Linked DNA regions of Novipirellula caenicola. The protein of the gene in region 1 interacts with the protein of each later gene in a pairwise test. Links are inferred from orthologs where the notes say so. Each region holds a gene or a part of one and is shown on either strand. Other genes may lie near its edges. The genes, in order: recJ and ABEA92_RS07430.

Region 1 (15,656 bases):
CAGCAAGATCCGACACCGGATCATTTGTCGCTGCGGTCATGTAGTTAATCGGCGGACCCTCGAACGAATCCTGCTGCGCCCTTGCGGTCGCTCCACAAAGAAAGCTGGTCATCATTGCCAATATCCCATACAGGACACGGCGCGATGGGGAGCGGAATGGATGCAGGATAAGTGCGTTCATCAGGTCCTCGACGATCGACCAAGGCAGGCACGCTGCAGGCGTGTTGCGTCTGCAGCGTGGGGAGGCGTCCGTATACCGACCCGACAGGCAGTTTTCGGGTCGCCAAGCACGGCACCAGCCTCCATTAAACTAGGTTGGCCTAATCTGCACGTCAAGGTGTAAGTTTTGCCGGCGGTAGCTGTTTTGCGACGATTTTGGTTTCGTCGTGGCTGCCAGCGACGGCTTTTTTTTGCCGCTTGCTTGTCGCCTTGGACGGCATATCACGGCACTCGTGTTGCCGTGAATTCGACTCGGTATTCTCGATTCGGGTCGCATTGACGAGGGTTGGGGACCAAGATGAAATCGTCCGTGATGACGGGGGAAAGCTCACCGTCATCGATAAGTTGGATCTGGTGGATGCGATGAGGCAGTAGTTCAACGATCGGCCGCCATCCCCGCTGGGCTCCGTTGGTGTTGATCGGTTTGAATGATTCCTCGCCACGATTGGGGGTGATCACCAGCGTGTAGTGATTGCCGTCGACGCTCAAGGTTTGATCGTACGCTTTGGGACGGTCATCCATCTTGGCTTGCCACGCGGGATCGCCGTAAAACGCCACGACGTCGCGGTCCCACAACAATCCGGCACCATCGTGTGCGGTTAGTCCCTGCGATTTTCCGTGTGAATTCGGTGTGGTGCTGACCCGCGGTCGTGATCCCACTTGCAGCTCGGCGTCGACGATGTCGTCAAAGCAGGTGTCGAGACGATGAATCAGTGCGTGATGGTTCGCGTGAAACGCTTCGGCCAATGTGTAGCGGCCGGGTTGTTCGACAAAGTAATCCAGTAGTCCCCAGCCGCCATAGCCGTACCAGGTCACGACGGTGTATCCGACCATTTGGCGAACGCCGAGTTGGTTCATCCACGCCAATGCCATCGCATCCGGGCCATCGATGTCACCCATCAAGCAGTTCCCCACTGCTAAATAGACTTTGGGGTTATCGGATTGAATCTCAAAGCGTTCGCCATCGGTGGTGACGCCAAACATTTTGCCTGCTTTGGATTGAAACGTACCGTTGCGATAGCGAAATCCAATTTGCCAATCTCGCTGAGTGGCATGGCCTGAGGTCACAAACAGATCGGCGGTATTGTCGCTCAATGATTTTGCCAAGGCATGCGTGGTGTCCGCTGGTCCTTGTTGCTGTCGAGCCGTATCGCCGGGCGTCTTGCTGACCGTTTTTGATTTCACCAGTTCGTCGAACCAAACGCCCGAGTTACACATTTCAAGTGCGATCTCGGTACCCGCGGCAACATGCGAAACGGTCAGTGGTTCGCGCTGCTCGGCTGTCCGCAATGCTCCGGCGGCGTCGTATCCCGTGATGATGCCCCACTGGGTGTCGGTGTAGGGATCCGAGTCAAGTTGCCGAGTCATTTGATGGACCGCGGCGACGAAGTCACGATTGGCTTGCTGCGGCGTTGCGACAAAACAGGTGTACCGGGGATGTTGAATCTGCAAACTTTCGAGGCTCTCTTGCACCTCTTGGTCCCACAGCACGACATCGGCGCCGGCATATTTTTGGCGGAGAGCGTCAACAACGCGTCGCCACGGAGCGTCCTGGTGCGTTTCGCGACGGATTACAATCGTGTAGTCGCCTGCAACTGCAATCGAACCGGGGATAGCGGCGAACAGCAAGCTGGCGAGAGCAACCGTTTTCATGACATGTCTGGGGGTAAATCAAGCAGTAAAAAGGGGCGGTGAGTCCCGTGGTGTCGGCTCCGGCACGGACGCCGGCGTGGTGTCTATGGTACCCTGTTGCCGTGCCGTCGGCATGATAACGAAAATGGCCGCAAAATTTCTGAACAAAAAACAGGGTAGCCAAGCGTGGATCGAAAATGTGACCAAAGCGGTCAACCGTTACGTCCATTGGTCCAACCATTCGAGATGGGAAATCGCTAAATGAACTGGTTGTATCGATGGCTGGTTCTGGTCTTGCTGTTGCAGTGCGTCGGGGTGGCGGGGCGGTATTACTGGTCGACCAATGAAACCGAAAGCGACGTTTACGGTTTGCTCTATTTCGATTGGGGGTGGTCCGAGACGTTTGCCCAGCGTTTTGATGACTTCGGCACTTTGTCTTGTTGTGCGGCCGCGGTTTTGGTGGTGCTGACCGCGGCGAGGTCGCTTCCGCCGCATGGAGCCTGGCCCGCCGACACGCCGACAACGAGAACATCGCGTGCTTGGTTTGGGCTATGGGTGTTCCGTGTCTCGTTGGCCTGGATCTGCCTATGGATGTTCCTGCTCGCCCTGATCTTTATGATTCGTGGAGATCGGTTTTCGGAACTCTCGCTAGGCGAGCATGCGGTGCGATATGGTTTGCCGCTAGCGTTGCTGATGTTTTCGCTTCCGCAAACGAGTTCCGCTGGGGTGTGGGTGCTGCGTGTTGCCGCTGCCGCGACCTTCATCGTGCACGGATACAAGGCGATGCAGTTGTACGGTCCCTTTACCGATCTGATCCTACTGTCCGACGCATCATGGACGGCACTGCAGATTGAACAAGCCGCCGCCGAGCGAGCGCTGTGGATGATCGGGTTGGTCGATATCGTCGCCGGGATTCTGTTGTTGGCGTTTCGCTGGGGGGCTGTTGCGGTCTACATGGGGTGCTGGGGTGTCATCACGGCGCTGAGCCGGATGACGGCATTCGGAGTCGATGCGTGGCCGGAAACGTTGATCCGCGCGGCCAATGGAGGAGTGCCGATTGCATTGGTTTTGGCTGCGGTTGTGTTCACGCCCCGTGGCAAGTTGATGTACAATCAGACTCCCTCCCCTTTCCCGCCGCCCTCCGAACATTGTGTCTAGTTCATGAAACCAAGTTCTTCGTTGGCTTCGTACTGTTTCGTCAGTTGTCTTGGTCTGTTTTGCTTCGCTGCCACGCAGTGTCTTTATGCGGATGCGCCTTTGGTGGGAACCAAGCCGGCGCAATGGCGAGTGACATGGCGTTCAGATCCAGCCACGTCGGCAACGGTTTCCTGGAGTACCGCCGAACAAGGGACGCAGCACCGCGTGCGTTACCGGATCAAAGGCAGTGATCGAGACGAAGGCGTTGTAGCGGCAAAAAGTGGCCGGTTCACGGGCGGTCACGCCGAACTGTATTATCACCACGCTGAGTTGACGGGGCTAAAGCCGGCGACTCGCTATGAAGTCCAGATGATGAGCGACGACGAATCATCGCCTGTTTTTTACTTCTTGACGGCGCCGGATACCGATCGGCCATTCAGTTTGCTCAATGGTGGCGATTCTCGAAGCGATCAGCAAGAGCGACGCAAGGTGAACCAAATGATTGCCAAAATGGTGGGGCAGTCGTTTGCAAATGACGATCCGGCCGACGATATCTTGGCATTGGTTCACGGCGGAGACTACATCGTTAGCGGGCCAAACGTCGCGCAGTGGTCGGAGTGGTTGTCCGATCATGAGTTGACGGTGACCGATGACAATCGGTTGCTTCCCGTGATTCCGGCACGGGGCAATCACGATTCGGGGAAACCATTTAACGAGGTCTTTGGGTTTCCCGAGGATGATCGAAACTACTACGCCATTAACCTTACTCCTGCAGTTCGATTGATCACGCTCAATACGGAAACCAGTACCGCGGGCAGCCAAGCAAAGTGGTTGCGGCGTGAATTGGCGTCGTCGCGTCCCGCTCACCGCTGGGTCGTCGCCCAATATCACCGCCCTGCCTTTCCTGCGGTCAAAACGCCAAGCTCGGCGCTGCAGAGCTGGGTGCCTCTGTTTGAAGCGTACGACGTCGACTTGGTTTGTGAAGCCGACGGCCACAATATCAAGCGGACGGTTCCCATCCGTAACGGCAAGCATGATGACACCGGCATCGTCTATATCGGCGAAGGCGGATTGGGGGTCGGCCAGCGGACTCCCAAGACCGAGCGGTGGTTTTTGCAGTCGCCTGGGATGGCTGACCAGGGCAGTCACGTCTTTGTGTTGACCTTTTCCGAAGACGCGATTTTTGGGAAGTGCGTCTTGCTTGGCGGGGACATTCGCGACACGTTCGAACGTCCCGTACGCGGTAGATAGCGTCGCTGGGCCGGACGTAAGCTGGCTTGTTGTTGGATCGCGTCGCTCGCATGTGGGGTGATCCGATCGGTGTGGCATGGCATCGCAGTCTCGATGGGAAGGCGACAACCAGTGTTTTTTTCGCTTTTTTTAGGCTTTCTTGAAACGACCGAAACCTTCTTGGGTTTGGTTGGTTACATGATTGAGGAGCTGGCCTAGCGGTATCGGTTCCGCCGCCTCTCAATACAAATCAACAAGAGACACTACTCTTACTCGTTCAGGGAAATTTGGGATGAAAATGAAACACGTTGCGTTTTGCCTAGTAGCGGTCGCGCTGTCGGCATTGATGGTGGGTGAATTGTCGGCTCAAGAAGGCGGCCGACGTGGTGGTGACCGCGGCGGTTTCGGCGGTCGAGGAGGCGCAGGCGGCCCTGGAGGGGTTGGCGGCGGCGACCCTACCTTCGGTTTGTTGATGATCGAAAAGGTGCGTGAAGAAATCGAATTGATGCCCGACCAAGTCGAGGCACTCAAGAAGGTTCGCGAAGATGGTGGCGGCCGAGGCGAGCGTCCCGATTTCGATTTCCGTGAAGCAAGCGAAGAAGAACGCGCTGAATTCTTCAAGAAGATGCAGGAAGAGCGTAAGGAACGCAGTGCTAAATTGCGTGAACAGCTCGAGGAAGTCTTGTTGCCTGGCCAGCTCGCACGTCTGAAGGAAATCTCGATCCAGGTCCAAGGCGTGGCGGCTCTTGGTAACGAAGAAGTTCAGAAAGAGTTGAAGATTACCGAAGCTCAAAAGAAGGAATTGGAAGAGGCTCGCGAGAAGATTCAAACCGAGATGCGTGAGAAAATGCGTGAGCTAATGGCTTCGGGTGACCGCGACAAGATGCGTGAGGCTTTCGGCAAGGTCCGTGAAGATGTCGAGTCGCAAGTGTTGGCGGTGCTGACATCGGAGCAGAAGGACGCCTTTGAAAAGATGAAGGGCGAAACGTTCGAGATGCCTGAAGGCATGCAAGGCGGGATGCGTGGCGGTGCTCGCGGCGGTGAAGGTGGACGTGGTGGTTTCGGCCGCGGTGGCGAACGAGGCGGTGAGCGTGGCGGCGATCGAGGTGGTCGTGGAGATCGCGGCAATCGTGGCGAACGGTCCTCCGATACCGAAGAATGATTTTTTAGTGCTTTGTTGAAAACGTAAGCTTCGGCTGCCGGCGAAGCGCTCCGTCGCGCCGAAAGGGGCAGGCTCTGACCAAGAGTCTGCCCCGCTTTCGTTTCTTAGCGACGCTTTCCATCGCCGCTCTAAAATAAAGAGTACTCGGTCGGGGCCAAGGTAGATGGCGTTGGGCTATCGCCGGAAAGAGGGCTGCTGAGGTCCATCGCGGGAAGCTAGGCGTCGGCCACCGTGCCGGCGTTTGATCGTTGCTCGGCGTGGTCGCGGCGGTCACTCGGTCGCCAATCGACGAGATGGATTTCCACTTTACGGAAACCGCGGAACTCATTGATCACCGGTCGGTAGGCGATTTCGATGGGGCCTTCGCACTGGTTCAGCGCGTCGCACCAATCACCGGCACCAAAAGCAACGCCGCGGATCGATTTTACGCCTTGCCGCAGTTTGACGCTCAAGTGGCGGTCGCCGCCGCCTATTCGTCGAGCCGGTTCGTCCAGTTCGATGTTGCTGCAAAACAGCGTCGGACGTGGGTTGCCGGCGCCAAACGGGGCAAGTGTTTCGATCTGTTTGACCGTTTCCAGATTCAGTTGCCCAAACGATGCCTCGGCGTCGATCACGATCTCGGGCACGATGTCTCGCTCGGACCATTGACGGGCCACCGCTTCGCAGAAATCGCCGCGAAACGCATCAATTTGGTCTTCTTCGATCGTCAGTCCCGCAGCCGCTTTGTGGCCGCCAAATTTGACCAGTCGCTCACTGCAATCGCTGAGCGCTTCGTGCAGATCGATCCCGGTGCCGCCGACCCGGCCTGAGCCCACGGCCTGCGTTTTTCCCGTCGCGTCGAGCGAAAGAATCAGCACCGGTTTGGCGTGTTTTTCAGCCAATCGGCCTGCGACCACGCCAATCACACCAGGGTGCCACCCGACTCCGCCCAAAACAAGTGCGGCGTCGGCATCGACATCGAATTCCTCTTTGGCTTGCTTTTGCGCCGCGAGGTAAACGCTCCGCTGCAAGGTGTCGCGATCGTTGTTTAGTTGGTGAATGTATTCCGCTAGCGCCTCGGCGCGTTCGCCACCGGGGGTGGTCAATAGCTCGACTGCCAATTGGGCCTGTCCAAGTCGACCGGCCGCGTTCAGCCGCGGCGCGATGGTGAACGCAATGCTGTCAGATGTGACCGCCGATGCTTGGTCAACCTTGGTGATTTTCATCAGCTCTGCGAGTCCCGGCAACGGGTTGGCGCGAAGCGTTTTCAGTCCATGTTCAACCAGCACGCGATTCTCGTCCAACAGCGGGACCACGTCCGCTACCGTTCCGATAGCGGCAAGTGCAATCGATTGCATCAAGTAGCGTCGCATCGGTTCGGTGACCTTTTCGCTACCTGCAACTTGTTGGCAGATTGCCCAGGCGAGCTTGAATGCGACGCCGGCTCCACACAGTTCGCCAAACGGGTAATTCGTGCCAGGAAGCCGCGGGTGGACGACCGCGTCCGCGCGCGGCAGTTCGCCATCAATGGTGTGATGGTCGGTGATGATCAGTTTCACCCCGAGTTCGCGGCATAGTTCAGCGTGTTGGCGACTGGTGATGCCGCAATCGACCGAAATGATCAGCTTCTTTCCGCGGTCAGCCAATTTGCGAATCGCCGCTTCGTTCAAACCGTAGCCGTCTTCGAGTCGGTTGGGGACATGGTAGCTGACGTTTGCCCCCATCAATTGCAATCCATTGACCAGGATCGCGGTGCCGGTCATGCCGTCGCAGTCGTAGTCGCCGTAGACCGTGATCGGCAACCGCTTGTCGATTGCGTCGATGATGATTTTTGTTGCATCGACCACGCCAGGCAGTTCTTTGGGGTCACGCAGGTCCTTTAGTTTGGTACTCAGGAACTGGGCGGCGTCATTGGCGTTGTAGATCCCTCGGCTGACCAGCAATTGGGCCACCACGGCGGGAAGTCGGGCTGAGCGAGCAAGTTGCTCGACGCGAGAAGCATCATGGGGAATGATTCGCCATCGGCGCTGCATCCGTGACTCCGCAAAGAGAAAGAGGGGGCGAAAGATTCGGTTGCTTGAATAGTTTTGCCGCTCGCGGCAGTCGGTAGCGTCACGCGGCCCATGCCACCGGCAATTTGACACGGCGCAGGTCGTTTTATAGCGAATGTGGTGCAAGCCGTCCGGTCAAAATCGAACCATTTGCTCACCGCAACCGGGCGGTTTGCACGGCACCGCTACCAACGTAGACGGCACTGAACCTGCGGTATGCGTATGAAAAACGCGTTTGCATACGACCCACCGTCATCCAGCGCGGTCGCAGGCTCGTCAAAGAGGAGCCTGTTTTGCCTTGCGGTATTGCAGGGTGCTTTAGTTATTTTCAGGTAGCGAAAAAACCAGGAGCCTTTTGGGTGCTCCTGGCGTCGGGAAAAGTCTTTACGACTTTCGTTGTAGCCATGAACCGGTTGGCAAGCATCCATTCGATGCTCGCCATCGGTCGGTCGAAACGAACTACTTTTTCTTTTCGACGTGCCAAGTGTGCTTACGCAAACGTGCGCTGTACTTCTTCAGACGCAGCTTTTCGCCGCCTGGTTTGCGTTGCAGCGTGTAGTTGTAATCTCCGGTTTCTTCGCAAACGAGGAACACGGTATCTGCTTTTTTCTTGCTACGACCAGCCATCGGAACTCTCTTTTATCTAAATCACAATGTGTGTGGTGCGAAAGGAAATCGTTATCAGAACGTCTTTCGGGCCTGGGATTATGGCAGGAAACCATTGGTTTGGGCAAGTCGCTTTTACGCAAAAAGCTCATTCCCCCTCCATGATGGCCTCTTTAATCGCCACCACGACCCCTCGCCGGCTGAGCGAATTGGCCGTGATTCGGTCAACGTCCAGTCCCAATGATCGGCCGATCCGGACCGCCAAATCGACATCGCGAACGCCAAAATACTGATTTACTTGGCGCTGTCCGACGTAAATGGTTTGGTCGTCCGAGCGGAATCCCGATTCAAACGCCTCGCGATCCTCTTCGATCCATTTGTCCGGGACACGGCGAATGCGGCAATGCTCGACGCTCCAGATTTCATCGCCGGTGCATTCCGACAGCAACGCGAGAGCTCGATGGCGGGCAATTTCGATCACGAGGAATTCGGGTCCGTTTTAGCGAGAGGGTGGGACTAGGAACGTAAAGAGACAGTGACTTGCTCGGCGGTTTCGGTTGCCTGCCTCGTCTGATCGTCAGCGATTCGGCCTAATAGCCCAGCAGCGGATCTATTTTAGCAGCAACCACAAAATCGTTGCGACTGAGTCCGTCGATCGCATGCGTTGTCAGTTCAATCTTCAGCATTCGGTAACCGGTCAGGTGTAGATCGGGATGATGTTGTTCCTGTTCGGCCAATTCCGCAATTTTGTTGATCAGGGCGACGGCGTCGACAAAATTGCGGCATCTCTTTGTGCGAGAAATTCGCTTTGCAGCGGCGTCGAGTTCCCACTCGGGGATCGCTCGCATTAATTCGTTTGCTTGATCGCGAGCGAGGGGCGGCACCCCTCCTTCGCACGGCACGCACTTCGCGGCACGCAGCGAATCTGCGTTTTCTGGATTTGCTTTTTCCGGGGAATCTGGGCCCGAGTTCACGGTTCGATTTGATTTTGACATGGTCATTTGACGATTCAGAGGGTTCGGTTCAGCAAGATTTTATAAGAATCTTACAAAAAACTGTATCAACAAGCATCGTTTGCCGTTGACGTCGCGAAATGAATTGACGACATTCTCCCGCTTCGCGAGACGAAATCTCGCGTTTTATAAGTGGGAGAGTTTGCCGCCATCCGGCGTGCTGTGAATCGCAACCATGCGGTCACCGTGTGCATCGGAAGGGCCAGGTGACCTCGCCGAACCACCCGACATATAAGAGAGTCGCGACCCTATGGGTAAGAAATCCAAGCGTTATCGTGCAGCGCTCGCAAAGCAGCCTGCAAATTTGCTGCCGCTCAGCGAAGCAGTTGACGCACTCAAAAAATACGATTTGACCAAGTTCGACCAAACGGTCGAAGTGCACATGCGTTTGGGCGTCGACCCGAACCAAGCGGATCAAATCATCCGTGGCAGCATCGTGCTGCCAAACGGAATCGGCAAGACTCAGCGAGTCGTCGTGTTCGCCAAGGGCGACGCGGCCAAGGCAGCTGAGGAAGCGGGTGCCGATGAAGTAGGTCAAGAAGACTTGGCTAAGAAAATCAAAGACGGTTGGACAGACTTTGATGTTTGTATCGCCGCTCCTGACATGATGGGTCTTGTGGGGCCGCTTGGTCGTGTCCTCGGTCCTCGTGGATTGATGCCTAGCCCGCGTGCGGGAACGGTCACCCCGGACGTCGCAAAGGTGGTTAGCGAATACAAGGCTGGTAAGGTCGAGTTTCGTAACGACAAGGGCGGCAACGTTCACGCGATGGTCGGCAAAATGAGCTTCGAGCCACAGAAGCTTACCGAGAACATCGCTGCATTCGTTGACTTTGTCAGCGGCATGAAACCCCAATCCGTCAAGGGCACTTACATTAAAGGCGTTGCCATCTGTGCAACGATGAGCCCCAGTGTGAGAGTTGCGTACTAGCAAGTCTTTTAGAGTATCAGGCTTTTTGAACTAGACGTTCTGTCGCACAAATCGCACTTAAGTGAACCCAACCGATGAGTAAATACGTCAAAGAATTGGTGACTCGCGACATCAAACGCGAACTGGACGGTGTCGAAGACGCCGTGCTGGTGAGCTATGTCGGGATGGACGCCATCACTACCAACGAACTTCGTGGCGAGCTGGATGCGAAAAACATTCGCATGTTGGTCGTCAAGAATTCTCTTGCTCGGCGAGCGACCGAAGGGTCCTCGCTGGCACCTGCCTTCGAGGGAGCTCGTGGGCAAGTCGCTGTATGCTGGGGGGCGTCTGATTTCGTCTCGCTTGTCAAGGAGATCGTTCGACTTGATAAGGACAGCAGCAAGTACGAGAAATTTACCGCTGCTGGCGGTGTCATGGATGGCGAAAAGCTTGATGCGGATCGCTTGAAAGAAGTCAGCAAGTGGCCAAGCCGCGAAGAGCAAATTTCGATGTTGTCAGGTCAAATTCTTGGTCCTGGATCGCAATTGTCGGCCGCACTTCTCGGTCCGGGCAAGAAGCTCAACAGTCAAATTAAGAAAATCGCAGAAGGCGACGAGTAGTTGCTCTTTTGTTAGTCGTTCCGTAACAAATCACCAACTGTTTTTGAGGTATTAGAAATGTCCGAAGAAGGCACCGCGGTCGCCGAATTTAGCGCCGAAGCAAAAGAAATGGGCGACAAGATCGCCGGTATGACCCTGAAGCAAGCCAAAGAGCTCAGCGACTACTTGAAGGATGTCCACGGCATCGAACCTGCCGCTGGCGGCGGAGTGATGATGGCTGCACCTGCTGAAGGTGGTGGCGCTGCTGCTGAAGAGAAGACCGAATGGGACATCGTCCTGACCGGCTTCGGCGACAAGAAGCTGAACGTTGTGAAGGTTGTCAAAAACCTGACCGGCGCTTCGCTGATGGAAGCCAAGAAGATGGTCGAAGGCGTTCCAGCCACCTTGAAGGAAGGCGCATCGAAAGAAGATTGCGACAAGATCAAGGCCGAAATCGAAGAAGCGGGCGGAACCGTCGAACTCAAGTAGTTCGCCGCTCCACTTGCTGTTATTCGACAATCGCTCGAATCACCCGAAAGCCCTGGTGGGTCCTCACCAGGGCTTTTCGTGTTGCGCTTGTGGGATAGCCTCGTAGCGAAAGTCGCGAAGACTTTCGTGCACGGCGTGTTGATTGACTTAGCCGCGACGCGTCAGCGGCCGGGGCCCACGCGGCACCCGGTGCCCTGACTGCCCACGGCTCACCGTTGCGATTTGAATTTGGGCTGAGTCAACGAAACTCTTAACGGCTTGTTGTTTTAGTCGTACGATGGACTTCCTAGTCCGTCGAATGCGTCATTGACGGACTAGAAAGTCCATCATACACCCCTTGCCGCAGGGAACTTCATTAGATCAACAAGCCGTTGACGAGTTTCGCATGCCGATGCGCTCTGCCTCACGGCTCTACATCACGTCACGCAGTGCCGCTAACAGCGTGGCGACGTTTCGTTTGGTTGCCGAGTGCCCCATCAATCCGATTCGCCAAGCCTTGCCCGCGAACACACCTAGCCCGCCGCCGATTTCGATGTCGTACTCGCTCAGCAAGCGACTGCGGATCGCAGCGTCGTCGATGCCATCGGGTAACGCGACGCAGTTCAGTGTGCACAGCGATCGTTTCGGAATGTAACTGAATCCGAGTTCCTCGAGTCCCTTGCGAAGCAGCAAGTGCATCTCGCGATGCCGAGCGATGCGGTTTTCGAGTCCTTCTTCGATCACAATCGCCAGCGATTCACGTAGCGCGTAGATCATGTTGATCGGGGCGGTGTGATGATACGCTCGGCCGCCAGAACCGGTGTAGTAATTTTTCAGCATCGAAACGTCCAAGTACCAACTCTGCACCTTGGTTTTGCGTTGGTCGATTCGCTCGAGCGCCCTTTCGGAAAACGAGACGGGCGAAAGACCCGGAGGGCACGACAGGCACTTCTGGGTTCCCGAATAAATCGCATCGATCCCCCACTGATCCACCTTTAGTTCGTGGCCGCCGAGTGAGGTGACCGCGTCAACCGCGAGCAGCATTCCTGCATCATGCACGATCTCGGCCAGCCCGCTTAGATCTTGGTGGGCGCCGGTAGAGGTTTCCGCGTGCACGATGCCAAGCATTTTGGCGTTGGGGTGTTTTTCGACTGCTTTGGCGATCGCTTCGTTGCTGAACGTTTCGCCCCAGGGGACTTCGATTGCATGCACGGTCGCGCCGCACCGCTCCATATTGTCTTTCATTCGCCCGCCAAACACCCCGTTGATGCAGACGATCGCTTCATCACCCGGTTCGATCAGATTGGCGACGACCGCTTCCATCCCGGCCATTCCCGTTCCGGAAACCGGGAACGTCAGCAGGTTTTTGGTTTGGTAGGCATCGCGAATCAATTGGCATGTTTCGTCCATGATCTCGATGAATTGCGGATCGAGATGGCCAAGTGTCGGCGCGGCAAGCGCACGAAGGATCCGCGCCGGCACCGTGCTCGGCCCTGGTCCCATCAAGATGCGTTCACGAGGATTCAGCGGAGGAGTGGAAGGTGTGGGCATGGTGAGGTCATTGCCAATCGAGGGACGAGGGCGGGCATGGAAGTCGCGGAGTCTATCTTATCGGTTTTTCAGCCCCCAATCGACGGCGTGCAGATTTTGCCGGCGTCTCGCTCGTGCAAGTCAACAGAGTGCGAGGTATGATGGTCGGTCCAACCTTCCCTCCCTCCTCCCTCGACCCCCAAAGGTTCTTTCAATGCGTTTGTCATTGTGCGCACTTTTCGTGTCACTTTTTGCTCTCACGCCTTCAATCTCGTTCTCGCAGCAGCGGCCAGATCCGGTTCCGCTGATCTTTGATACCGACATCGGCAATGACGTCGACGACGCGTTGGCGCTAGGCATGATTCACTCGTTGCAGTCGCGCGGTGAATGCAAACTGCTGGCCGTCACGATCACCAAGGACCATGAACTTGCCGCACCCTTTGTCGACGCGGTCAATACGTTCTATGGTCGCGGAGACATTCCGATCGGTGTCTGTCGCAGCGGGGTCACCAACACTGCTGGTCGGTTCAATACGCTGGCAACTCAGAAGGACAATGGCAAACTGCGTTATCCACACGATTTGACCTCGGGCAAAGATGCACCCGACGCGGTCGCGGTGTTGCGGAAGTCATTGGCTGATGCAAAGGATGGTTCGGTCGTGATCGCCCAGGTTGGGTTTTCCACGAACCTGGCAAACTTGCTTGGTTCTAGCGGCGATGAAATCAGTCCGCTCTCGGGCACCGAATTGGTCAAAAAGAAAGTCCGATTGTTGTCGATCATGGCTGGCGCGTTCACCGATGACCACAAAGAGTACAACCTGATCAAGGACATCCCGTCGGCAAAGAAAATTGTCGCCGATTGGCCAACGCCGATCGTATGGAGCGGCTACGCGGTCGGAAAATCGCTGACGTATCCGCACCAAAGCATTTTAAAGGACTACGGGTACGTCGATCATCATCCGCTAGCCGAAGCCTACATTCTTTACATGCCACCGCCGCATGACCGCCCGACTTGGGACCTGACCAGTGTGTTGTACGGAGTCCGCCCCGACCACGGCTATTTTGAGTTGTCCGAGCCGGGGGCGGTTGAGATGGCGGATGATGGAGTGACCACGTTCAAGGCTGCTGCGAACGGTCGCGATCGATACATCTTGGTTCGCGAGGACTTGCGGCCCAAGGTGCTCGAGGCATTGCAGCTGCTCTCGAGCCAACCGCCAAGCAAGTAATTGTCCCCGCTATTCATTGTCGCACGGCTTTCCAAGCCGTCAGCGTGCCTAGCGTTTAAACATCGAAGCGAGACCGCCCGCGTTCCATTCGCCGAACGATCGCTCGTAACGGTTCCAGCTTGGAAAGCTGGCTGACCATTGTCGCACGGCTTTCCAAGCCGTCATCGTGCCTGGCGTTTGAACGTCGAGGCGAGACCGCCCGTGTTCCATCCACCGAACGATCGCTCGTAACGGTTCCAGCTTGGCAAGCTGGCCGACCATTGTCGCACGGCTTTCCAAGCCGTTAGCGTGCCTAGCGTTTAAACATCGAGGCGAGAGTGCCCGCGTTCCATCCGCCGAACGATCGCTCGTAACGGATCCAGCTTGGCAAGCTGGCCGACCATTGTCGCACGGCTTTCCAAACCGTCAGCGTGCCCGGCGTTTAAACATCGAAGCGAGACCGCCCGCGTCCCATACGCCGAACGATCACTCGCAACGGTTCCAGCTTGGCAAGCTGGCTGACCATTGTCGCACGGCTTTCCAAGCCGTTAGCGTGTCCTGCGTTTGAACGTCGAGGCGAGAATACCCGCGTCCCATTCGCCGAACGATCGCTCGTAACAGTTCCAGCTTGGCAAGCTGGCCGACCATTGTCGCACGGCTTTCCAAGCCGTTAGCGCGCCTGAAGTTTGAACGTCGAGGCGAGAGTACCCCTGTGCCAACCGCCGAACGATCGCTCGTAACGGTTCCAGCTTGGAAAGCTGGCTGACCATTGTCGCACGGCTTTCCAAGCCGTCAGCGTGCCTGGCGTTTAAACATCGAAGCGAGACCGCCCGCGTTCCAACCGCCGAACGATCGCTCGTAACGGTTCCAGCCTGGCAAGCAGGCCGGCCATTGTCGCACGGCTTTCCAAGCCGTCAGCGTGCCCGGCGTTTAAACATCGAAGCGAGAATACCCGTGTTCCCTTCGCCGAACGATCGCTCGTAACGGTTATAGCAGGTCCACGAACGCCCGCATCCAAGCGGGATGGGCGGGCCAAGCCGGTGCGGTGACGAGGTTGCCGTCGACATGCGCCGAGTCCATCGTCTCGGCCGGTTCGATGTACTGGCCACCGGTGAGTGTGACTTCGGGGCTGCACGCCGGATAGCAGCTGCACTGGCGTCCTTTTAGCACGCCGGCGGCCGCCAGGATTTGCGGGCCGTGGCAGACCGCAGCAACCGGTTTGTTGGTCTCAAAGAAGTGACGCACCAATTCCAGGACTTTTTCGTTTAGCCGTAGGTATTCCGGTGCCCGTCCGCCAGGGATCACCAAAGCGTCAAATTTCGTGACGTCGATGGCATCAAAGTCGGCGGTGATGGCGAATCGATGTCCGGGCTTTTCCGAATAGGTCTGGTCGCCGTCAAAGTCGTGGATTGCGGTCGCGACCGTATCGCCTGGCGATTTGCCAGGGCATACCGTGGCGACTTCGTGCCCAAACGTTTTCAGGATCTGCAGCGGGACCATCGCCTCGTAGTCTTCGACATAGTCTCCCACGAGCATCAAGATTTGTTTGTTGGCCATGATCTTCGGTTTTGCTTGGTTGGTTAAAAATTGAAATCGACGGAAGCGGGCCGCCCGAATCCGTGTCGACATTTAATCATCGATGTCGCGACCGCACCATCGGTGGCGTCTTTTTACCTTAAAATCGGTGTAATCCGTTCGAAATGGAGTTTCATCACCACGATTTTTCCAAGGATTCGCCATCGCCCCAGCAAGCGATTAGAATAAGCGGGACTATTCTCGTTGCTCGTGCCTCCAATTGATTGAGCTAGGTGTTCGCCGTGCGCATGCCCCTTGGTTTTCGTTTCGTAAGCTGTCCGGTTGCTGTTTGTTTCATCGCTTCGATGATGATCGTCGGGGGTGGTGCCGGCACCAGCCAGGCG
Region 2 (15,768 bases), on another replicon or contig:
GTTCGCTTGAGGGCAATGTAACGGTTACAGGTGCGGTTCCCCGTCCCGTCTCTCTTAATAACTTTGACCCCGATTTTGATGAGGAAGTTTTAAGTATCACCAGAATTTCCTCGCCGCTGTCCTCGGAGGCGTTGGCGAAAGAATATGTCGAATCACTCAAAGACATCATCACTTGGAATAAAGAGTTGCCTGATATGGTGTGCAAGATGTCTTTCGTGGAAATGTCTGTTTGGGCTTTAAATCTGTTCATAACGAACCATAAGGCTCCGGACCAATGGCGATGGAAGTGGCATCTCTACAACCGTCTCAGTGAGGATTCGCCGGATCTAACAGAGCGATTGCGTATTGCAAACATCATTGCAAATGCAATGGGTGCTCCATTTGGCGACACATCGAATCGATTCGTTGCTGATGGGAACAACATGCTGTTTGAAGAGGTCGATGGCCAGCGTCTTAAATGCGATGGCGGATTGGGCTTTTCCAAGAACCCGCATGAAACCAAAAGTTTATACGTGGATTTCTCAGCGGAAGAACTGCCGTTGATCGTTACTGGCGTCTGCAGTTTGATCGAGCAAACGGCAATCTCCGCCATGGTCCGTGTCGAGTCCATCCACGAAATGAACAGACATGACAGTTGGAGGAAGTTGTTCGTACATCCGGACGGCTATTACAGGTATCGGTTCGATGGAAAACTGCGAAGCGAAGTGATTGATTTCTTCAGCGGTGCAGATGTTCCACCGCCAATCGGATTCGTTCCATTCGGAAACGTTTCGTTTAGGGGCGAATCAAAGATTAAAGCAAACCTGTCCTTCGACCTAAACGAACAGCAAGCTTGGTTCTATCTATCGTTTGGTTTTTGGGATAGTCCAGACCTTCACGCTGTCTCGCTGAATGATGCGAACGCATTCCTCACTGCAGCTGGACTCTCCGAATTCGTTGATGAGTCGTGTATCGTCTTTGGCCAACCAAGGACGTCAACCGCCAAATAGGGCTGGTTCCCGCCGGCCGAGGGCATCGAATGTCCGCTGCCGCTAGTTGCAAATGAAACGCGAGCGGTGGATGATTGAGTTAGTCGGTCTGACATAGGGAAGGGCCGGTCGGCAACCGGCTCTTCTTCGACTCGGTGAGATCATGGGCCTGATGCGAAGGTATTTTGATGAAGGTAGTCCTTGCCGAAAAGCCTTCGGTGGCTCGCGATTTGGCGTCGTTCCTCGGCGCTACGGCTCGTCGTGACGGGTTCTTCGAAGGCGGCGGCTATCAGGTGACCTGGGCCTTTGGTCACTTAGTCGAGCTGAAGGAACCGGGTGACTATGACCCTGCGCTGAAACGCTGGACGCTCGAATCGTTGCCGTTTGTTCCCAAAGAATTTCAGTTGCGACTGCGAGGTGATGACGGGGCGAAAAAACAGTTCGCAGTGATCAAACGGTTGTTTCGCGAGGCCACCTCGTTGATCTGTGCGACGGATGCCGGGCGTGAAGGCGAACTGATCTTTCGCTACATCCAGTCGCTTACGGGGTGTACGAATAAGCCCGCTCAGCGGTTGTGGCTCAGTTCACTTACTCCGACGGCCATCGGCGCCGCATTTCGTACGATCCGTCCCCTGTCGGACTACGACAATCTTTACGCCGCGGCCAAGTGCCGAAGTCAAGCGGATTGGGTCGTGGGAATCAATGCGACTCGCAACTACACGGTGCGTTATCGATCGACGTCCGACCGTGGTGCTTCGGGACTGCTGTGGAGTCTCGGCCGCGTGCAAACCCCGGTGCTCGCGATGATCACTCGCCGTGATGATGAAATCCGAACGTTTCAATCCGAGCCGTTTTGGGAACTGATGACCCGATATCGTGACGTCCAGTTTCGATATACCGGTAAGCGGTTCGACAAGCAAGAGAATGCACAAAGCGTATTGAAGATAGCCAGCAAACACGTCCTGACGATTCGAAAGATTCAAAGCCGTGCCGAGAAGTCACAGCCACCACAGCTCTACGATTTGACGGAATTACAGCGGGACATGAACCGTCGTTTCGGTATCTCAGCCGCGGAAACCTTGACTACGGCCCAGTCACTTTATGAATCGAAATTGATCACGTACCCGCGAACCGACTCGGCGTATTTGAGCAAAGACATGCGAAAGGATATCCCTGGTGTCATGCGACAACTGCGTTCAATCAAGGCGAACGCAATCGACCAACTCAACTTAACCGCTTTGCCGTTCACAAGTCGTATCATCAACGACGCAAAGGTGACCGATCACCATGCGATCATCCCCACCGGCGCGTCCGCAGGAGTGCTGCGAGGGCGAGAGCAACAGATCTACGATGCGATCGTCGTTCGGTTTATCGCTGCATTCTATCCGCCGTGTGAAAAAAAGATTACGACGGTCGATGCAACCGCGGGTGAAGTCGCTTTCCGCGCTCGCGGCGTGCGAGTCGTCGCCCCAGGATGGACGAAGCTGTATCCGCGAAAAGCAAAAAGCGGTGAAGCAAATGATGAGCAGCAGTCGTTACCTGATTTCAAAAATGGAGAATCTGGGAAGCACGAACCGTTCATCAAATCAGGCCAGACGTCGCCACCGAAGCATTTCACCGAGAATACCTTGCTCGGTGCGATGGACACGGCGGGAAAGCTTGTCGATGAAGCAGAGCTGAAAGAGGCGTTAAAAGAGAAGGGACTGGGGACGCCGGCAACCCGTGCGGCAACGATCGAAACGCTGTTAAACCGAAAATACATCATCCGTGATAAAAAGAATGTCTTGGCCACTGACCTGGGACGCTATCTCGTCGCGATCGTTAGGGACCGCAACTTGACGTCGCCCGAACTGACAGGCGAGTGGGAAGCGAAGCTGAAAAAGATCGAGGCGGGCCAGTTGTCACCCGATGTTTTCATGCACGAGATTGCGGATTACACGCGAGCCATCATTCAAAGTAGTGCCGCGGTGAGCGTGGATCAACAAATCTACGGCCCCTGTCCACGCTGTGGTGAAAACGTCATTGCGGGGAAACGGGCGTTTGGATGTTCGGGGTGGCGGAAGGGCTGCAAATTTGTATTGCAGCCTTCCTACCGTGACGCCGATCTGTCGATGGATCAGATTCGCGAACTATTGCAGTTGCGAGTGACGAACGAACCGTTGACGCTTCATGACGGCCACCCTTTCCTGTTGGCCATGTCGGAATCAGGAAAGTTAATTGAAATCCCCGTTCCCCAGGGTAGCGAACAAGATGGTGGGGGAACTGCGACAGGCCGTAAACGAAGCAAACGCAAAGGTGGAGCAAAGAAGCCGACTGCAACCAAGTCGCCTGCAACCAAGTCGAGTGGAAAGAAGCAAAGCAAGGCAAAAAAGGAGACGAACTCCGCTGCGACTGAGATTGGAGTTTGTCCGTTGTGCGGCAGTCCCGTGGTGGAACAGACGAAATCGTATGCGTGTAGCCGATGGCGTGAGGGGTGCGGGTTGACCATTTGGAAAACGATTTCCGGTAAGAAGATCTCGGTGAGCAATGCCCGGAAGTTGCTTCGCAGCGGCGAGACGGCAGTGTTGAAAGGATTTAAATCGAAGGCTGGAAAGTCGTTCGACGCGAAGTTGAAACTGATCGATGGCAAGGTGCGCTTCGAGTTTTAATCGATTGCAAATCGGTTTAGCTGCCCTTTTTTTATTAAGCGTCTCCGGTGCGGTCCGGTCCAGCGGGGTGTGCGTTGAGTCGCTGAAACTTTGGCATTGACGTCGGATATTGGGGGGCAGTTCTTCTTCCACGCGATTCTGCTGTCACCTCTCCACCGACGAAGCTGACTGCTGATTTAGTGGTATTGATGACAGGCGGAGGCCGACACGCTCTCAGCCGGTGGCGTGAGCCACCGGCTAGCGGAGTTAGGAAAACATAGCCCAGCGGGCGACACACTCTGCCGTCAGTGTGTCGGCCTCCGGCCTTACGGCGACAGTTCGCCCCTAAGCAGTTGGCTCACGCCAACGGCAGGTCATGTTTCGGCCTCCGGCCTATTCGCTCGCTACTTGCTCGCTTGCTACAAAATCAGCAGTCTCCGCTGCAAACGAGTAGCGACAGCAGGTAGCCTAGGGCGAAAGCCTCACGAAAACTCTCGCTACGCCAGCGAACGAAGGAACGCTCGCAGTGATGGAGACGCTAGAAAGACAAGCACGCCGCAATTAACAAACACGGAAAGCAAAAATGCCACTTGAAATGACGGCTTGATGGTCTTGTGCCGAAACATCTGCTGAGCGATGAGCGCTCCAGGCCAACCGCCAATGATTCCGAGAGACAGCAGCGTGTTTTCTGGCGTACGTCGGCGATGGTTGATCGCTGCGACTTTGTCCAGCCAATAGGCGATGAACGCGATGATGCTCATCGTCGCGTACAAACCTAATATGGAGAAAGGCAATTTGCCAGTTGTTGTTAATGCTGCCAAGCTAAACAGAAACGAAATCGCGATGACAATCCGAATCGGAATGAACGCAGGCTCAACAAGCGGTTCTCCTTCGAACACCACTTTGATAGCTTGCCCACGACCATCCGGGCCAACCGATTGCTCGAAAGTAACGACATCCAGTTCGGCTGGCCGGCGAGACCGATTGGCGAACGACTTGATGTGCACGAACAAATCGTCTCCGCCGTTCTCAGGCACAATGAAGCCAAAACCTCGATCATCCTTCCACGTCACTAGCTTGCCAGTCATTCGCATTCGTCACCCTCGATCGACTTCGTCCTCCGCCAGATAAAAGCCCACCCGCTGCACTGGAGTCACTGATAAGTGATTCCTGTCTAACTGGTTATCGGATGCCACCGTCCGCTTTCTGCAACGAAAAGAAGGGCGATTGCCGCTAAGGAAAGTCGGAAAATTACGTGGCGCGATGACTCGTAGCCGATGTCGTGCGTGACTTGGGTCAATCGCCGAACAGGTCGAAACGCTTCAACCGTTCCGTTGCGTCAGTTGCGTTCCGAGTGATCAACGACCACCGGATCACCGACCTCGGTCTGCCACTGGCGCAATCTTGCTTGCAGTTGCATCTTGGTCTGGTTGTGCTGCGGGGCTTCTGCGAGATCGTTCCGTTCATCGGGATCGTTATGCAAATCGAACAGTTGCCACTTGTCGATCTGCGGATAGTGAATCAATTTCCAACGTTCACCACGAATCATGCGTTGGAAATTGCGGAAGTAGCCGAAGACGTACTCGTGAACATGCTCCTGCTCGCCACGCAGAATCGGCACCACGCTACGGCCGTCAATCGGTTTAAGTGTTCCATCAACGTCGGGGACGTTCGGGACCGGGATTCCCACCAAGTCGCAGACCGTGGGATACAGATCACGCAAGACCATCTGGGCATCAAAGCGTTGGTTCTTGGGAACACCAGGAACGCTGATCAGCAGCGGCACGTTCATGGTGTGCTCGTACATGTTCTGCTTGCCACGCAATCCGTGGCTGCCCATCGCCAATCCGTGATCACTCGTGAAGATCACAATGGTGTTGTCTCGCTGGCCGCTGTCATCAAGTGCTTTCAATATTCGGCCGACTTGTTGATCGAGATGCGAAATCACGGCGTAGTAAACGGCCAAGTCCTCGCGGACATCTTTCGCGGTCCGAGGCAACGGCAGCAGCGATTCGTCGCGAGAGTTTTGGTTGCCGTGATCGAAGGGATGGGCCGCTCGAAAGTTTTTGGGCAGTGGCATCGTCGCGGGATCGTAGGCATCTTCGAAACCCGGCGGCATCAACAGCGGATCATGCGGCGCGGTGAAGTTCACGTGCATGAAAAATGGCTTGCCGTGCGGTTGCGCGATCAGTTTGATGGTCGCGTCGGCAAACTTCTCGCTGATGTCGCCCGTCAAACCGACGCCGAGTTCCGGATACTTTTCTCTGCCATCGCTCGATTGAAAGATCCAGCCGGTGTAGCCCGTGACAGGAGTTCCGTGAGCATCGACTTGATTCGGCTTCATCCATTTTCCGCCGCCGCTGCCGAAGAGTCCGGCCGTGTTCAGGTAGCCATAGTCGCTCGGTCTGCCCTTGTTGTGCCACTTGCCAACGTACGATGTTTCATAGCCGCCACGCTGCATCGTTTCGGCGAAGGAAACAAAGCCCGCCGGTGGTTTGCTGCCAAAATCCAAAACGCCGGTGCGGAATCCACAGCATCCGCTTAGAATTTCACCTCGGCTGGGAGTACAGATCGGGTTCGCACAAATCGCCCGAGTGAACACGCTGCCGCGTCGAACCAACGCATCCAAATTCGGTGTCTGAATCACATCGTTGCCAAGTGCCGCGATCGTGTCAGGTCGCTGATCGTCCGAAACGATCAACAAAACATTCGGCGGCGCAGCCTCGGACGTTTTGCCCGACACAAACGAAAGCATGGCCACCAGCAGGACGGCAACGAGCGTTTGAAGCATTTGTCGTTTTTGCATCGTGTGATTCGTGTAGGACCAAACGGAAAACAGGGGCGTGGATCACTCGGCCGATCCAACGCAATGATCGCGGAGCGATCAGCGACGATCGGGAGTCGCCGATGCGTTGATCGGACCTTGATTGGTGGCCGATTCCTCGTCGGCTTCGATCAGTCGATGGACTTCATTGATGATGTCGGTTTCGATTTCTGGCGACCACACGGTGGGCAACCCGTAGTACACCATCGATCCGCCTCCTTCGTAGCCGCCTTCGGCAAGGACTCGTCGTGATGGAATGTATGCCATCACGTCGTTGGCGTAACCGGCCACCCATGTTCGAGTTCCAGCCAACTCGCTTTTAAGCCGAATGGCATAATCGACCACCACTTCACCGCCGAGGGTGACGAATTGAAGATCATCGCCAATCGACCAAGCACTGACGGGATACGGATACGTTGGACTGAGCGGGACACCGCTATCGATTTGCTCGAGTAGCATTTGTGCCCGCGCTACCTCGTAGCGATTGTCGGACTTTGAATTCAACTCGATTTCCACTCGCGTTGGCAGCGTATCCAACGCCAGATCGATCTCTGCGTACTTCGTCTGCAATGGTCCCTCGACGGGGTGCATTCGCGATGTCATCAAGACTGAATCCACGGCGGTTGCTAATCGCTGGCCGTAATGCTGTGCCAACGTTACGGTCCGCCGCGGCAGTGGATTTTGGTCTGCGCCGCAACCCGCAAAGAAAAGTGCGACGCAGCCGGGATGTTTGTTCTCCAGTTCAATTTGAGCGTATCCAGGATAGTCACCCGACCATTGATAGCCGCTCAGGGTCGTTGCGTGGCATGCGTATCCGAACAGGACGGCGGTCAGGTTTTCGTCAGCGTCGTGAACGGCGAGCACGGGAACGTCGTGGTCGCTGGGACCTCGCAGTTTGCCTTCGCTTCGCAATTGGGGAACTGTCGCCGACGGGTTTTCGCGGCGGTTGACCGCAAACGTTGCCGTGCCGCTGCCCCACGTCAAATGACTCGGTGCAAGTTTGCCGATCGCATCGCCCACCACGGCAACGACCTGCTGCCGAAACGTTGCGCCCCAACGATCGACGGCTTGTTGCTGGGATTCCGTGAACAACAGGTAGTGCAGCGGCGCAAGATTTTGCCCGACAACGGGACCACTGTGGGTGTGCGATGTGCAAATCACAATCTGCTCGCGTTGCAAGCCGTAATGCTCTTTCAACGCGTCACAGATGGTCCGCGATAGTGTTCGATCGATACCGACGAGATCCAGCGTTAGCACCACGCCTCGAATTCCGGCATGGTCCTCCATCACGAGTGCTTTCGCCCATAGCTCGGTCAGCTTGCCGTCGGCCGGTTGAGTGCGCGAGGCATAACCGGCCATCCACATCGGTTCCTCCGGCGTGATCGCGACCTTTGCCGCACCCGCCTTCCAAGTGGATTCCGCACCTTGTGCCACTGCCGTCAACAACAGGATTATCGTCGTGGCAATCAATCGACTTCGGCTCATGGGTGCATTCCAACTAGGATCGACTTGTTCGGCATCGCAAAAAAACTGACAAGTTGCCGCAGCTCGTGGCTACAGCGACTCACTTTCGCTCGATCAGCTTCTTCATGTCGTCGGTGATGGGCATGACTTCGAAATCTTTGAAGAACATTTCGCAGTCGGTGCCCCCGTGCATTTGCAGACCCAGCTTGCCGGTCTTCTCACTCGCTTCGTCGATGATATCCGACGTGCAGAATCCGTTGAGCGTTTGGACCAGTCGGTCGCCATACGCGGCGGTACAGGTCGTGTTCCACTGGTCGTCCTTGTTGCGGACCTTTTCGACGAGTTCGTCGTTGGTAACGACCCAGCCGCGGCCGGGGATCTTTTTGCCATCGACAATGCCGGCGGTGTGCCAAAGCGCCGAGTCCTTGCCATTGTTGGCGATTTCGTTTTGGAATCCGCGTAGCACCCAGGGGGCGCTGGTTTCCTCGGCGCGGAAATACAACGCGCTGTTGCCACCGTGCATCCGATAGGTGACGCGAGCGATGAAGTCGTCGTAGTTCTTGTTCGAAATCACTAACCCGTCCTTGCCTTGGCTCTTGGAGTGGACGCCGTGCAGAACGCCCTCGTCGGTGAACGACCATTCTTCGGGCAGAACGAACTTGGCATCGGCAAGTTTGTAGTTGCCGTCGTCGTCCTTGACAAAGAATGACTCCCACTTGCTCTCGCCAAGATCCTTGACGCGAATGTTCTTCCAAGCGACGGAGCCCGATTTTCCAGAGTGGATCTGCAGTCCGATAAAGCCCTTCATCGTGAAGCTGTCGAACATATCGACAACCAAATTGCCGTTCAGCCAAGTCTTGATGGACGGTCCGACGCACTGAATTTCTAGCTCGTTCCACTCACCTTCTTTGCAGCTTGCTCGGGCTGCATCAAGTCGATCCTGCGGGGTGTGGGCATCGAGCCAAATGATGCCAAACTTGTGGCCGCGACGTCCTTCGTCATAGATGCGGCCGGTCGCGTCGCCGCCGGGACGGATTTCGTACTGATAACCGTACACTCGCTCGCCGTCGCCTTGCTGACGGGCGGCGGAGCGGAACTGGACGCCGGAGTTCCCCGATTCGATGAATTTGTACTGCAGCTTCAGAATGAAGTTGCCAAATTCCTTTTCCGAACACAAGAAAGTATTGCCAGGGGTATTCGGGATGCATTTCCCAACGATCGTGCCATCTTCGACTTCGTATTCCGCGGAGCCGCCACGTTTGACCCAGCCGGCCAAGTCGTTGCCGTTAAACAGCGAGGTAAATCCATCCTCGACGTCCGCCGCCGACGCCGTCAAACCGCAGGGTGTCAAAAACGCGATCATCATCGCAGCTGCAAAAAGTTTTCTCATCGTTGTTTCTCTCGGAAGGGGGGGGATTGTGGGTGGGAATGCGTCAGGCGATCCATGTTTAGGATCGCCAGAGCAAGTCGCATGCATGGTGACGCATTTAGTTGTAACAGAAATCGTCAACGGCTTGTTGATCTAGTCGTACGATGGACTTCCTAGTCCGTCGAATACACCATTGACGGACTAGGAAGTCCATCATACGCCCTTTGCCGCAGGAAACTTCACTAAATTAACAAGCCGTCAACGACTTTCGTTTTGCGGGATGACCGAAACGACCTCTGCATTACAGTCGACGTCTCCCGCGATTCATCGTGCTGACCGCGGAGCGATCAGCGACTATTGTATCGGACGATCCTTACTTTAGCAGCCACTCGCTTGCCGCGGCTTGCTGTTGTGCTGCCTCGCCGGTGAAAGTCACCAGGGCATTGGTCTCAGAGGCCGCGTGATACGCTGTGCTGATCAACTCAGGCTGTGAGCCTTCGCCAGCGAGCCACAGCGGGCGTGGAGCGTGCAGTGCGATCAGACCGGGTAGATCGAGATACTTTGCTCCACCCGGCAAGAACATCGGGTCGCGATAATCCAAGACTTGGCCAAAACGAAACCCTTGTGTATCGATCGCGATGCGGTCGACGGCATCTCCGGCAATCCCGCCCGCCACCGCAGCGATGGGACCGCTGTCGCGCCACCCGGCAATCGCAACGGTCTTTAGATCTCGATTCGGACAGGGGCCGGAGTTCGCGTGACGAAGAAAACGGACGAGGCTCAAGACATCGTGGGTGCGTTGGGCAAACAACGCGTGATTGTAGCCGAAGGTGTAACCGGCGAATTCGCGGGGATTTCCAACGACGCGAGTCTGCTTTACCGCTTCACCATTTTGCAGGAACAGATCAGCGCCCACCACGGTTGTGCCCGCTTGAACCAGTTTTCGCACGGCGGGGTTCACGCTGCCGTCGTCACTGTAAACGGCGGACTTGCCGGAATCATCGATCCAGATCACAACGCGGCCACTGGGGTGTTTCGGGCATAGCCAGACGACGTTCACTTCTTCGCCGTGTGTCTGGTTCAGTAGCGTGCCGGTGTGTTGCACGTAGTCGCCGCGATCCTGCTCGTGTTGTGGTGCCCACTGCACGTCGCCTGCGTTGGCGTAGGTGCGACCGATGATCACTTCCGCGGCCGGAAGGATAACGGTTTTCAAGCCTTCCGGTGTCGAAGCGGCGGCACTGAGTTGCTGCTCGGCGTCCTCGGTGAACCACGCCAGCAAGTTGCGTTCGAAATCGGGATCAGCGGCCTTGGGGGCGGGATGCTGGTCGTTCCAGACGGTGAGCTGCACGGGCGGCAGCGGGTCGAAATCGTGCTCGATCACCGGAGCTTGAAAACCAAGTTTGAAATGTTTATTCAGGAAGGTGTAGAAGGCCGAGCGAGTGACCGCGTTGTAATTGTGCGGGAAGTGTTCGCCCCGTTTCAAAAAGACGTCGCCCTGCTTGCCGTACGCCGCGTAGAGCTGTTGTAACTCGGGAAATCCCTTGGTGGCCAATTCCTTGGTCCAGTCGTCCGCAGTGTTCATGCCTTGCGGCCGAGGCGCTGCCAAGGCGGCAAATTCGATATTGCCGGTATTCACACGCAACAGACTTGCGTTTTCGCACGTGCAGCCCCCCTGCATCGCAGTGCTGACCATGACGACCGGAAATGACAGTTTGATGCGGTCATCGATCGCCGCCAAAATCATCGTCTGTGTACCGCCGCCGCTCGCACCGGTAACGGCGACACGCTGCGGATCGACCTCGGGCAAACTGAGCAGAAAGTCGAGTCCACGTACGGCGTTCAGTGTTTGCAGCCCCATCACGTTCTGGCAATGAGCCTCGGCTTGCGGGCTGAACAGGCCCCAGTGTTTTGTCTTGTTCATCTCCGGACGCTGTTTCGCAAAACCGTGGACAAGCTCACGCGAGAGCTGAATCGAATCGGAATCGCCGAGCATGTCCCACTGCCAAACCACGCATCCCATCAGGGCCAATTGGCGACATTGCGATTGGTAGGTGCTGCGTCCGGCCCGCTCAAACCGCTCGGCACCATCGGCGATTAGACTGCGTAACCTGTTTTCGGGCGTCATGTCCAAACGCGCATCCTTGTGGTGGCCATGCGCCAGCATGACTCCTGGCACCTTGCCCTCGATGTTGGTCGGACGGTACAGATTACCTGTTACAAAGAAACCAGGGGCGCTCTCGAAATAGACCTTCTCGACTGTGTACCCATCACGCTGGATCTTGCCGTGAACGACTGGATTGAGAGGTGTCTTGGTCGGCATCGGCCAGAGCCCGGTCGCCACGAGAATTTGCCGCCGTACGTATTGTTTGCGTGTCTCCCACTGCTCGAGCGATGCCGGTGGATCGAAGGGGAAGTAGCCATTCAGATCCTTGAGCGGCTGATGGCGGACGTCTTCGGCGGACACGGACACCGAACCAAACACTGCCGCAGCGGAGCACAGCAGAAGGGCAAACGCGATGAAATTTTTCATAGGGTGGGGCGCGAAGAAAGGGGACTCGTCAGCAGAGGCTGGACCGATCGAGAGGCGGGAGTCCTTTCAAGGCTACACCCCAGCAGTGGTGACTGCAAGCGAATCGACACGATGGCAGCCACCCGTCTAGGGAATTGGGAAGGTGCAGCTGGAAAGGTAGCTGGCACCTTCTGCGTCCTTCTGTCCTTCTCTTGATTCGCTAACGTCCAACGCGATCACAGAGGGGATGAAGATGGGGATCGAGAAATCGGCTGGCTATGGCAGCACGATCGTTTGTTCGCTCAGGATCGGATCGGCTGATCGATCTAGGGCAGCGTGGATCGACGCTTTAAAAATGCCTGAGGTGGATTCGGGCAGTTGGAAACGCAACTCACGTGACTCCTTCGGCAGCAACCACGCGTGATAGCCAGCCTCGCAAATCAACGGTGCCTCGTTGCCGCGAGTGAGCGTCACGATCAGATGCGGGGTTAGATGACGCGTGCCATGATTGGTGATTGGCAGTATCACGATTCGCGGATCGTGCTCGCTGACTTGGATCTTCCCGATCGCGACACTCGGATCGTGCGAACGATCGTCATTTAACATCGCCACGGGAACTTTCAGGGCGGCTGGGTTTGCCGCGGCTTCTGATTCGGCGTATAGAATCAGCTCGGCATACTTGTCCAGTTTGTCACCGGCGTGTCCGTTCATGGTGACCATCACTTTGCGCTGCGTGCGGGGAGCCAATTGAACTCGATCGGGCCGCACCCGCAGCCAGGAGACCTCGTCACCATCACGATCTTGCGTGACCAGCCGAATCGACACTGGTTTGTCCCCCTGGTTTTTCAGCGATAGCGGTACCAGCCGATTTCCACCGCGAAGCGTCGACAATTCGATGGCCGATGTGTGAACCTGGATCGACTTCAACACGCGTCCTACCACGCTGCGTTGGGCTTGAAAGTCGTATCGGCCAACGTGAACAGGAAACACTTGCTGAGTAACATCGCCACGGTCGTCCGAGACATCGATTTGTAGTTGATAATCGCCGGGGAACACCGGTTCGGGCAGCGCTGCCGCCAAAGTTACCTCGCTGCGAGGCAACACGGTGAGTTCAAATCGTTTCGGTACGGGCTGATGCAGTCGCGACTCCAATCCGAGCGGCACGTCGTTGATGACGACGTTGTTGGACGAATCGAGCAGGCGAGCGTTCGCGTGAAGCCGTCGCCCCGCGTCGTGCGGATTCCACAGCAACGCATTGACGTGAGCAAAACCATCGCGATCGACCAGCCCACCGGTGGTCAGACGAATTTCGCCTTGGCCTGCATTGGCGCGGCGAATGTCGGCCTCCAGACGCAATAGATAACGCGTGACGAATCGCACGCCGAGTTGTCGCGAGGTCGTTTTTTGGGAAAGCGGTTCTTCGCTGCGATCGGTCACCAACAGCCCGACGCTGACAAATTGACCGCTGTCCCGTGGTAGCGTCCAGGTTCCTTCGATCTCTTGGACCTCGCCCTGGTGTAGTCGCAGTTCGGTGGACGTCAACAGACGTACCGAGTCGGTGTCTTGCAGGTCTTCGGCGGCGGTGACTTTGCCATCACGATGCTGCACCAACGAGACCGGTTGAACCGAAAAGTCGATCGGCGTTTCGCCCCCGTGAAGCTCGAATTTAAAGCGAACGGTTTGTCCTGGTATCGCTTGGCACTGGAAAGCGAGCGGATCAATTCGGAACGTCGGGCGAAACCGCGCCTCGGCGTTGATCCTGGCAATCCGCTGCGACGGCGACTCACCATTGGCCGCTGTCGTCACCATAGCGAATAGCATTAGGATCAAAATTCGTCGGACAAAGCGTTTCATCCCCATAGGGTTCATCCTGATAAACGATTCGTGGTGAAATAAAGATGGCCACTTCGGCTTCCTGTTCGCGCCGTTCGATACGTTGGAATAGCCGTCCCATGTAGGGGACGTCGCCCAAGAATGGCAACTTGTTGACTTGGTCGACCTTTTGACGCTGAGTCAAGCCTCCGATCACAATCGTTTGTCCATCCATCACGTGGACGGATGTCGAGACACGGCGGCGATTGATCACGGGGAATTGGTCGTAGGCGTTCGCTTGGGTTTCGTCGCTGCGAATGTCCTCGCTGACCTCGGCGCGGTCGATGTGGATGGTGACATGCGGAGCGCGAATCTCTGGGGTCAACTCCAGCATGATGCCCGAATCCACTTTTTGGATGTCTTGTCGATAAAAGACTCCGTTGCCACTCGGCTGGACACTGAAAAAACTTTCGCGGCCGATATGAATTTCGGCCTTCTTACCGTCTTCGGTCGTGACCCGAGGTGCGGCACGGATTTTGACATGACCTTTTTGTTCGAGAGCACGAAGCAGCGCGCTCGTGAAACGAAAGTCGTTTAATTGAGAATTAAATCCCGCCGGTCCGTACTGGCCCGCCACCCCAAGTCCATCGAGCGTGAACGAACCTGCATTGATACCGTCAAGCTTCATCCCCTGATGGACGTCGAACCCGAAACGGTAATTCGTCTCGGGACTGTAAACGCAAACCAATGCTTCCAAGATGACTTGAGGCACGACTTTGTCGGTCTCTTCCAGCTCACGCAGGATCTGGTGTGCGGTGATCGGAGGCGCTTCGATCGCTAGCTTTCCTCCCTGTCCCATCACACGAACAAATTGTAAGTGTCGTTCGGGAAGTTGTGATTTCAATGATTCGGGTGTGCGATGCCGAGCTTCGTAGATGTATCTTTCTGCCAAAAATGGAAACAATGCCGACCCAGGTTCGGGAAGGCCGACATAGTACTCGTCGCCGTCTTGACGCCATCGGTATCCCAGCGGCAGCAGGATCTTGCGTAGGGCGCGTTCAAAATCCTCGTCTTCGATCACCGCGGTTACCGATCCTCGTACTTGATCGTCAATGATCACCGACATTCCCGCCTGCTCGGCCAGCGATTGAATCGCTTGGCGAACATCGGTTTCGACAAAGGCATCGTTTAACAGTGGCGTCGGTTGACTCAGCAGAGGCGATTGGTGATTGCCGTCGATCGGCTGAGGCTCGTACACTTCGTCCGCCATATCTCCATAGCTTGCCATGACCACCTGCGGTTCTTTTGAGGTGTCATCAGATGCGGTCACATGCCCAGCACTCTGGTGAGTGGACGCAGCACGATTTCCTTTTGAGATCGTTGGCCCCAGCGACGTGATACGCGATTTATTTTCCGGCAACGCATATCCGACGGGTGTCGACTCGATCAACGACTCGCGTTGCTTCGCATGATAGGCCACCGTGTTCGGTTTGCGCAGGGCTGTCGCAGGCAAGTTGAAAAACGGATCGGCAAGCACGGATTGGCTGTGCAGTTGGATCTCGTTTCGCGTTTGCTTTGTCTGGCATCCGCTAGTCGCGATGGCTGCGACCAGTGTGATGAACGCAATCGATGGTGCGATGTTCATGATACGCACGTCATTGGTTTCGACAGCTTGATAGTGAGGTTGAGATGCGAATCGCGGCAATCGTCTGCAAACGAAGTGATTAGTTTGCGGTGATTGTGGCGTAAACGGTCGTGCAGTAGGTTCCGGGCACCAGCGTGGCGACCGAACCGCTGTCCATCGACACGGTCAACTGTAACTCGACGTTTCCTGGTCCCGACGAACTCGCTTGCACTTGCGAACTCAAGTCAGGAACAAGGTTTGTGATATCGGATTGGTCCGAGACCACGTCGACAGCCCATCCTGCTTCGGTGTCAGAGGATGCAATCGCGAGATCAAGCTTCACATCGCGTGCAATCAGCGGCAGCGTGTCGTGTACGAATCCGGTGATCGTGGCAAAGGTGACGGTGGCACCGTCGCCATCATTGCAAACGGCAGAAAAGGTTTGCGGCGCAAACGACTTGATCCCCGCCGTCCCATCATGATTCAGGCTGATGGGACCGTTGGGTGCCAAGATGGCGAGCGCATTTTGGACGTTCACGCAAAAGTCGATCGACGCCGAAGTCTGTGCCTG

Evidence for each region.
Region 2: the proteins of recJ (region 1) and ABEA92_RS07430 interact in binary tests that used the Escherichia coli proteins (3 or more experiments, as listed by UniProt). The link is inferred for Novipirellula caenicola from one-to-one orthologs.

Annotation. Positions count from the first base shown.
Region 1 is NZ_BAABRO010000015.1:127,420-143,075, forward strand. The notes cover bases 4,995-7,940. They hold recJ (single-stranded-DNA-specific exonuclease RecJ), read right to left. Parts: upstream 7,393-7,940; coding sequence 5,596-7,392; downstream 4,995-5,595. Other genes in these bases: ABEA92_RS23830 (hypothetical protein), read left to right, coding at 4,995-5,380; rpmG (50S ribosomal protein L33), read right to left, coding at 7,870-7,940. Also shown: ABEA92_RS23810 (hypothetical protein), read right to left, coding at 1-115; ABEA92_RS23815 (hypothetical protein), read right to left, coding at 442-1,872; ABEA92_RS23820 (hypothetical protein), read left to right, coding at 2,113-3,009; ABEA92_RS23825 (purple acid phosphatase family protein), read left to right, coding at 3,013-4,239; more of ABEA92_RS23830, read left to right, coding at 4,511-4,994; more of rpmG, read right to left, coding at 7,941-8,037; ABEA92_RS23845 (hypothetical protein), read right to left, coding at 8,165-8,497; ABEA92_RS23850 (4a-hydroxytetrahydrobiopterin dehydratase), read right to left, coding at 8,607-9,011; rplA (50S ribosomal protein L1), read left to right, coding at 9,280-9,957; rplJ (50S ribosomal protein L10), read left to right, coding at 10,032-10,556; rplL (50S ribosomal protein L7/L12), read left to right, coding at 10,614-11,024; ABEA92_RS23870 (pyridoxal-phosphate-dependent aminotransferase family protein), read right to left, coding at 11,436-12,554; ABEA92_RS23875 (nucleoside hydrolase), read left to right, coding at 12,748-13,758; ABEA92_RS23880 (DJ-1/PfpI family protein), read right to left, coding at 14,725-15,294; ABEA92_RS23885 (outer membrane protein assembly factor BamB family protein), read left to right, coding at 15,618-15,656. UniProt on the Escherichia coli protein: Single-stranded-DNA-specific exonuclease.
Region 2 is NZ_BAABRO010000002.1:984,345-1,000,112, forward strand. Bases 829-3,886 are described here. They hold ABEA92_RS07430 (type IA DNA topoisomerase), read left to right. Parts: upstream 829-1,156; coding sequence 1,157-3,616; downstream 3,617-3,886. Other genes in these bases: ABEA92_RS07425 (hypothetical protein), read left to right, coding at 829-989. Outside these bases: more of ABEA92_RS07425, read left to right, coding at 1-828; ABEA92_RS07435 (DUF1294 domain-containing protein), read right to left, coding at 4,093-4,683; ABEA92_RS07440 (sulfatase family protein), read right to left, coding at 4,935-6,401; ABEA92_RS07445 (neutral/alkaline non-lysosomal ceramidase N-terminal domain-containing protein), read right to left, coding at 6,480-7,904; ABEA92_RS07450 (3-keto-disaccharide hydrolase), read right to left, coding at 7,984-9,273; ABEA92_RS07455 (acetylxylan esterase), read right to left, coding at 9,626-11,782; ABEA92_RS07460 (hypothetical protein), read right to left, coding at 12,038-13,582; ABEA92_RS07465 (type II secretion system protein GspD), read right to left, coding at 13,545-15,218; ABEA92_RS07470 (hypothetical protein), read right to left, coding at 15,298-15,735.